Regions from separate parts of the Paenibacillus sp. JZ16 genome, predicted to be linked through region 1. Evidence: riboswitches for the same ligand, from Rfam matches in the RefSeq annotation. Region 1 holds a riboswitch; the other holds the start of a gene.
The links. Region 1 has a riboswitch for cobalamin ahead of BJP58_RS23325 (ribonucleoside-diphosphate reductase subunit alpha). Riboswitches for the same ligand answer to the same signal wherever they lie in the genome.

Region 1 (3,638 bases):
CAACGGCTTCGTCGGATTCCCAGCGAATGCCTTCCAGCGCCAGCAAGTGATGCAGACCGAAGGTGCCGAGACCGACCGCACGATATTGACTGTTGGTATATTGAGCTTGCAGAACTTCAATATTGTTAATGTCGATGACGTTATCCAGCATGCGAACCTGAATTGGAACGAGACGCTCCAATACACCGGCAGGTACAGCACGAGCCAAGTGGATAGAGTTCAGGTTGCAGACAACGAAATCGCCAGGGATTTTGGAAATGACGATTCGAGTTTGCCCGTCTTTCGTAACCAGCTCTTCTTGCTCAACGACTGTCGGAGATTGGTTCTGCATGATCTCCGTACACAGGTTGGAGGAGTAGATCATGCCATGCGCAGAGTTCGGGTTCGCACGGTTGACCGTGTCGCGGTAGAACATGTACGGTGTACCCGTTTCAAGCTGGGATTTCATGATGCGCTTCATAATGTCGATGGCTTGTACCGTAATCCGCGGCAGCAGCGGGTTCGCCACGGCTTCAGCATATTTTTGACGGAATTCGCCTTCGCCTTGTCCTTGATCATAGAAGTCTTCCAGGCCCAGCGGACGGCCATTCTCGTCTTTCCAGCCCATGATTTTCTTCACTTCATGCGGACAGAACAGGCTCCACTCTTCACGTGCTTCTACAGCCTCCATGAACAAGTCAGGCAGACATACGCCATGGAACACGTCATGTGCTCTCATACGCTCGTCACCGTTGTTCAGCTTCAGATCCAGGAAGGACAGAATGTCTTTGTGGAACACATCCAGATAAACCGCGATGGCACCTTTACGAGTTCCCAATTGGTCAACGCTAACAGCGGTGTTGTTCAACTGGCGAATCCAAGGGATAACGCCGGAGCTGGTATTCTTGTGACCGCGGATGTCAGAGCCGCGTGCACGGACTTTACCGAGGTATACCCCGATGCCGCCGCCCATTTTGCTGAGACGGGCGATATCCGTATTGGAATCGAAGATCCCTTCCAGGGAGTCGTCTACGGTATCGATGAAGCAGCTGGAAAGCTGGCCGGCTACCTTTTTGCCTGCATTGGACATTGTCGGCGTAGCCGCCGTCATGTACAGGTTACTCATGGCCCAGTAGGCTTCTTTGACAAGGTCAAGACGCTTGTCGGCAGGCTCGTTATGCATGAGGAACATCGCGATGACCATGTAGCGTTCTTGCGGAAGTTCCATAACGCGACCGTCAAAATCGTTTGCCAGGTAACGCTCAGCCAGCGTCAACAGACCGATGTAATCAAACAGCAGATCGCGGCTTGGATCGATGCACTCGCCGAGCTCTTCGATTTGTTCTTTGGTATAGCTGGTCAGAAGATCCTCGCGATAGATGCCTTTTTGTACAAGCTCCGTAATGAGCGGATAGAAGGCACCGTATGGTTCTTCCGGGTAGGCTTTGTATCGGCGGTTGGTGGCCGCTTTTTTATATAAAGAGGTGAGAAACGAACGGGCAGCTGCAAACTTCCAATTCGGCTCCTCTTTGGTGACAAGCTCAAGGGCGGACATCGTGAAGGCGTTGCTGATTTCTTCGCCGGTAACTTGCTCGCCGCGCAATTTGGCATTGACGCCGCGAAGCAGGCGCTCTTTATCGAGCATGTCCAATCCTTTCAGAGTCCGATCGGCATAGACGGAGAGGCGAATTTCATCAAAGGCGAGCTGACGGTTGTTCGGTTTAACTACGAGCTGGGGCATGAATAAATTCCTCGCTTTCTTCGGGGGAAATATGAAAAAGGACATCAAAAAAACATTTTCTAAAACCCGCGGGCAGGCTTGAAAATGTCCGTGCGCTGTGATTCGAAAATGACGTTTGCCATAAGCCCATGAACGGGCATGATGTTATGTACAGACGCAAGTTTAACGAACACTTACCTAAAACCCCGTAGGTTGGTGTCTACTGCATATAGGCAGGTCTCCTGACTTGAGCTTCTTCCCTCGGAATTGCCTTTCCCGAGACCTTGCTCCGGTTCCTCGGTGGCATATGTCGGATGTGGATGGCTGATAGATCATAAACAGCCTTAGAGCCCTTACAGTGGCGGGACCGTGATGGATTTGCACCATGCTTCCCTATTAAGCCGGACTGCCTTATAGGTTGATCCGGCACCTATATACACTATATTTGGTTGTTGTTAATCTAATTTAACCCAATATATTGTGTTTGTAAACCATATTCTTAAAATTGAACGCAAAATGAATTATAGCAAACGAGCGGTCATTGTGCCAGTTAAGAAACTGCCAAAAGGCCATAACATTTCCTGAATTGTGACCAAATGCGACCTTTTCTGCGCAGATACCACGTATATTATCGTTTTGACAAAATAGGATATATTCGTATGGACGAAACGAGGAAGGTACACCATATCTTGTGTGAAGCTAAAGGCAGACGGACTTTGATATGGAGGGCCAGAATTGTTATGATAACAGTATTCGGAAATTTAGAGCATTCCATATAAATGGGATGGGAACGAGGGAGGTTTTTAAGATGGCAATAGCGGAGGTAACGGTGATTCCAATCGGAACCGCAACAACGAGTTTGAGCTCTTATGTTGCTGAGATGCAGCGTGTATTGAAACAACAGGATGGAATATCCTATGAGCTGACTTCGATGAGCACCATCATCGAGGGAGAGCTTAACATGATCTGGCGGGCGATAGAGGCTTTGCATGAAGCGCCTTTTCTGTCCGGTGCGCAGCGCGTATCGACTTCCGTGAAGATCGACGACCGCAGGGATCAAGTTTCCTCAAGCAAACAGAAGATCCAGTCCGTACAGGAGAAATTAGGCGGGTAATGCCACCAGTTTCGGGGGATATTTCCGTAAGAATTGGGCTTGCATTTTGCTGCTGAAGTATTATAATAATTTTTGTTGTTTCGTGAGGAATAACATCGAACCACATGTGCTGGTGTAGCTCAGGGGTAGAGCAACGCACTCGTAATGCGTAGGTCGGGGGTTCAATTCCCTTCACCAGCATCTTCATAAAGTCAACAACGGCGCGGTTTTCTGAGTTTTCGGAATCGCGCCATTTTTGTTGTTTAACCCGTTCTTCTACCATTTTTCTACCCTTTAGTCTAGTAAAGTGGGTTTTTCGTCCTCGATTTACTTCCCTAAGATTGAGTCACCAATTGTATTTAGAACAGCTTCTTGCAAGTTGGGCAGCACGTGGGAATAGGTATCTAATGTAATACTTGCTCCCTTTTTTGGCGATATGTCCTCTCATCAAAGATCCTCCTTAAAAATCTTCTCCATAAAACTGCAGCAATTGCTCGATATCTTTCCTTTGCACGAAGGCAGAATTATAGTACCTACTGGCAGGATGACTGAGCTTTAAGCCGATCCGTCCGTCCATCGTGTAATCCAAATCATGAAACTTTACAGGTTTACTGTCTGTGAAATTCATAAGCTGGCCATCCTCAACTAACTCCAATGGACCATCCAAGGAGAAGATAAGTTCCTCTCGAGTATGTAAAGTTTCATAGTCTACATGAATGATAAATTGTGAGGGGAGATCAAATCATCATGAGCGGAGGAGTTCAGGAAGGTTCCGAACTCCCGGAATGGATGCAAGACCAGCAGCATGAGGAAAAATCGGATGGGCAGGAAATGACCTTGAGGAAG
Region 2 (3,638 bases), 2.1 Mb from region 1:
CCTATGAATGCCGTAACCACACCGAGCGGTATTTCCGTTGGTGCCAGCACGGACCGTGCCGCCGTATCGCACCAGACCATGAACATCGCGCCGCCCAGAGCCGACAGTGGAACAATGACGCGGTAATCGGAGCCGGTGATCAAACGGATCATATGCGGTACTACAAGTCCCACGAATCCAATCACGCCGGAGACCGACACGGCTGCTGCGGCGAGCAGGGTAGCAACGATGAGCACGCTCGTCTTCAGCCGATCCACATTCAAGCCCATATGGGCGGCCTGCCGTTCCCCCAGCGACAAAATATTAAGCGCTCGCGACCTGCTCCATAAGTATATAAAACCTGCGATAAAATACGGGAAAAGGATGGCCGTATACGACCATCCACGCATGCTCAGGCTCCCCATCGTCCAGTACAGGATCTGGTTCACCGTATCTTTGGACATGACCGTCAGAAAGGAAACGACGGCGCCCAGAAACGACTGCATCACCACGCCGGACAGAATGAGCCCGTGGATCGGCAGCTTTCCTTGATCCCTCGCCAGCAGCAGAACGACCCATAAGGTCCCTGCTCCGGTCAGAAACGCTACAAGCGGAAGTGTGTAACCTCCGGCAAAGGAGTATTCCATCCCGAAAAAAATCAGGGATGCTGCGCCAAGCGCAGCACCCGAGGATACACCGAGCGTAAACGGATCCGCCAGCGGATTGCGCAATACCCCTTGAAAGGCGGCTCCGGCGACGGCCAGGGAGGCTCCTACGAGCATCCCAAGCAATATGCGCGGCAATCTCACCTTCATTAAGATTTGCTCGGATGAAGCTTCCCAGCCCGGAACGATGGAATCGCCGATTCCCGGCAGCCGGTGCAGCAGCATCGCCCCAATCTCTCTCACAGGCAGGTGCACGGAGCCGATTCCGAGACTGACAACCAAGGTTAACAGTAATAGGATGATGCCGGCCGCACCGAATCCTGCAAGTTTTTTACTCATGGATTCATCAGTTCCGGATAAACGGCCTTCGCCACTTCAATCAACCCTTGCGTTACACGGGGACCCGGACGGCTTAACAGATTCGCATCCACGGATATGACCTGATCGTTCTTGATGGCTTCGATCTGATCCCAGCCGCCGCGCTCCTTGATCAGCTGATCCAATGTTTTCTTGGTTGCTTCGTCAACGACATCGTCCGTGTACAGAATGACGTCGGGGTTTGCAGCGATAATATTCTCCTCGCTGATTTCGAACCAGCCTTCCGCTTCGCCGGCTGCGTTAACGCCGCCAGCTAAGGTGATGATCTCATCCATAAACTCGCCCTTGCCGACGGTCCATCCTGGAGAGAATTCCACATACACTTTTTTCTTGTCTTCATCCTTCACGGATTTCACGGCTTCTGTAACGGTAGTCAATTCCTGCTTCATCTGATCCACGACGGCTTTCGCTTCCGCTTGACGGTCCGTAATTTGTCCGATCAACTGGATGTTCTCCATTACGGCATCGATGGTTTTCGGATCATTGACGAACAGGGTCACGCCAAGCTCACGCAATTTCTCGGCATTCTCGGCATTCATCGAAGCGGCGAATACCACATCGGCATCGGCTGCAATAATAGCCTCTTCATTTACTTGGAACCCGCCCAATTTCGGCTTGGATTTGGCCGCTTCCGGATAATCGTCATTATCGGACACGCCCACAATTTCCTCATCCAGGCCCAAAGCGAACAGTTTTTCCGTCTCGGACGGTGTCAGGGATGCAATTTTGGCCGGAGCTTTCTCAAACGTCATTTCAACCCCGGTTGAATCCTTGACGGTCAGCGGATACGTCGTTTTAAGCTCTTCGCCCGAATCCGCAGGCGCTTCGTTATTCTGCTCTTCCTGCTGTGCCGGCGGCGTTGTATCCTTCGGCGCAGCTTCTTCGCCTCCACAGCCGATCAAGGCCAGAGCCATCAGTATGGCTACCAGAAGTACGGACCATGTTTTGTTCAATGCTTTCATCTCTTGAAATCCCCCTATACATAATTGAGAACCTGGCGCTGCGAGTTTACATTCCTTCGACCGATCCTTACCGGGAGAAAAAAACATCAATCGTCATACTCCAAAGATGCAAAAATCCCCGACTCCTCGTAAACAAGGAATCAGGGATTACGTTTTAACATAAGGACATCTGGATCACCGTTCACAGATAGCGCCTTAAACTTCCGCCCACACATGCTGCATGGGTCCGGCAACGTAATCCTCTCCTCGAAGGACCGTCATTCATTCGCCGAGGGCAGGTCTCCTGACTTGCAGGCTGTAACGACTTCTCCGCCTTCCCAAGCGCTTTTGGCTCAGTGGCATATGGAGAAGTCCCTGCTTCACAGTGGCGGGACCGTGCCGGACTTGCACCGGCTTCCCTATTAACCCGGCAGATGACAATAAATGCCCTCTGTCCGGGACCCTCGCAAATAATATGAATTTATGTATGTTAGGCCAAGCATGGTTTCTCTGCCCAAGATTATAGGCGATAAACCTCCCTCTTACAACCGAAAGTTTCGGTCATTTCAAATGCCTTATGATACGGATTTATCCCGTTATCGCCCATTCCGCACCGATATCATACGATTTCGTTTAATCGCTTAACCGTACGCCTTGCCAGCGTTCTCCGTCCCATGTCAATTGCAGCTTGAGCTCCTCGCCCGGCGACACCTGCGTCTCCCAGAATTCCGTATGCGGAAGGACTGCTGCAGCGATCTGCCGGATGACGCCTCCATGGGTCACCACAAGCACATCAAGCTCCGCCCTTTGTGCTCCAAGGACATAACCAACTGGCATTGCCTCTGCCTCTGCCTCTGCCTCTGCCTCTGCCTCTGCCTCTGCCTCTGCCTCTGCCTCTGCCTCTGCCTCTGCCTCTGCCTCTGCCTCTGCCTCTGCCTCTGCCTCTGCCTGCACAAGGGTATCCGGATCTTCCTCTATATGCAACAGTTCCTTTAAATCCAAATGCAATCCGGTCAAGAATGCCTGAAGCCGGGAACGGAACGCCTCCCAGCTCTCCCCATTCGGCGGCGTAACTTCTGCGGGGTTATCAATCCAGCGCCGATAGGAGATATCCGATTTCAAATCCTCGTAGGTTTTCCCTTCCCAATCTCCGAAATCGAGCTCGCGCAGCCGCGGATCATACATCACTCCCGGTATAATCCTGCCCAAAACTTCATCGTCAGGAATAGCAGCCATTTTGGAGTCCGATAGGATAACATTCAGCGTCTGTCTGCATCGAAGGAGATCGCTGCAATAGATCCGGACAAACTGCCCGGTAAAAAACCTATCCCGAAGCGGGAGGAGCTGTTCCCTTTCCTCAATCAGGATTCCCTGATCCTCATGGCCGAGATAACGGCGCTCCTCGTTCCACAACGTGCGGCCGTGACGGACCAGATGCAGCGTGATCCTCATATCCATAGGTTTCCTCCGGCTGCGGCAACAAGCCCAAGCACCAGGGTACCCAGCAACGTAAACAATACCGATACGCCCAGCAGCAGACGGTTTGTCACCCGAATATGCTCCGCTTCAAGCGGGCGTTCGGGATCCCCCATATAAGCCCGGAACGAGATCACGCCTTGATAGGAATTCTCGCCTCCCAGACGAACCCCCAGCGCACCGGCAACGGCCGATTCCG

Region 2: linked by a shared signal. The riboswitch ahead of BJP58_RS13805 (ABC transporter substrate-binding protein) and the one ahead of BJP58_RS23325 (ribonucleoside-diphosphate reductase subunit alpha) in region 1 are both predicted to bind cobalamin.

Annotation. Positions count from the first base shown of each region.
Region 1 covers NZ_CP017659.1:5,175,861-5,179,498, forward strand. Annotated here, with positions in the region: gene BJP58_RS23325 (ribonucleoside-diphosphate reductase subunit alpha) at 1-1,720, opposite strand, end outside; cobalamin riboswitch at 1,915-2,148, opposite strand; gene BJP58_RS23330 (MTH1187 family thiamine-binding protein) at 2,508-2,813, shown strand; tRNA gene BJP58_RS23335 (tRNA-Thr) at 2,922-2,993, shown strand; gene BJP58_RS23340 (hypothetical protein) at 3,253-3,420, opposite strand; gene BJP58_RS33970 (hypothetical protein) at 3,540-3,638, shown strand, end outside.
Region 2 covers NZ_CP017659.1:3,053,837-3,057,474, forward strand. Annotated here, with positions in the region: gene BJP58_RS13800 (FecCD family ABC transporter permease) at 1-983, opposite strand, end outside; gene BJP58_RS13805 (ABC transporter substrate-binding protein) at 980-1,984, opposite strand; cobalamin riboswitch at 2,241-2,444, opposite strand; gene BJP58_RS13810 (histidine phosphatase family protein) at 2,597-3,421, opposite strand; gene cbiB (adenosylcobinamide-phosphate synthase CbiB) at 3,412-3,638, opposite strand, start outside.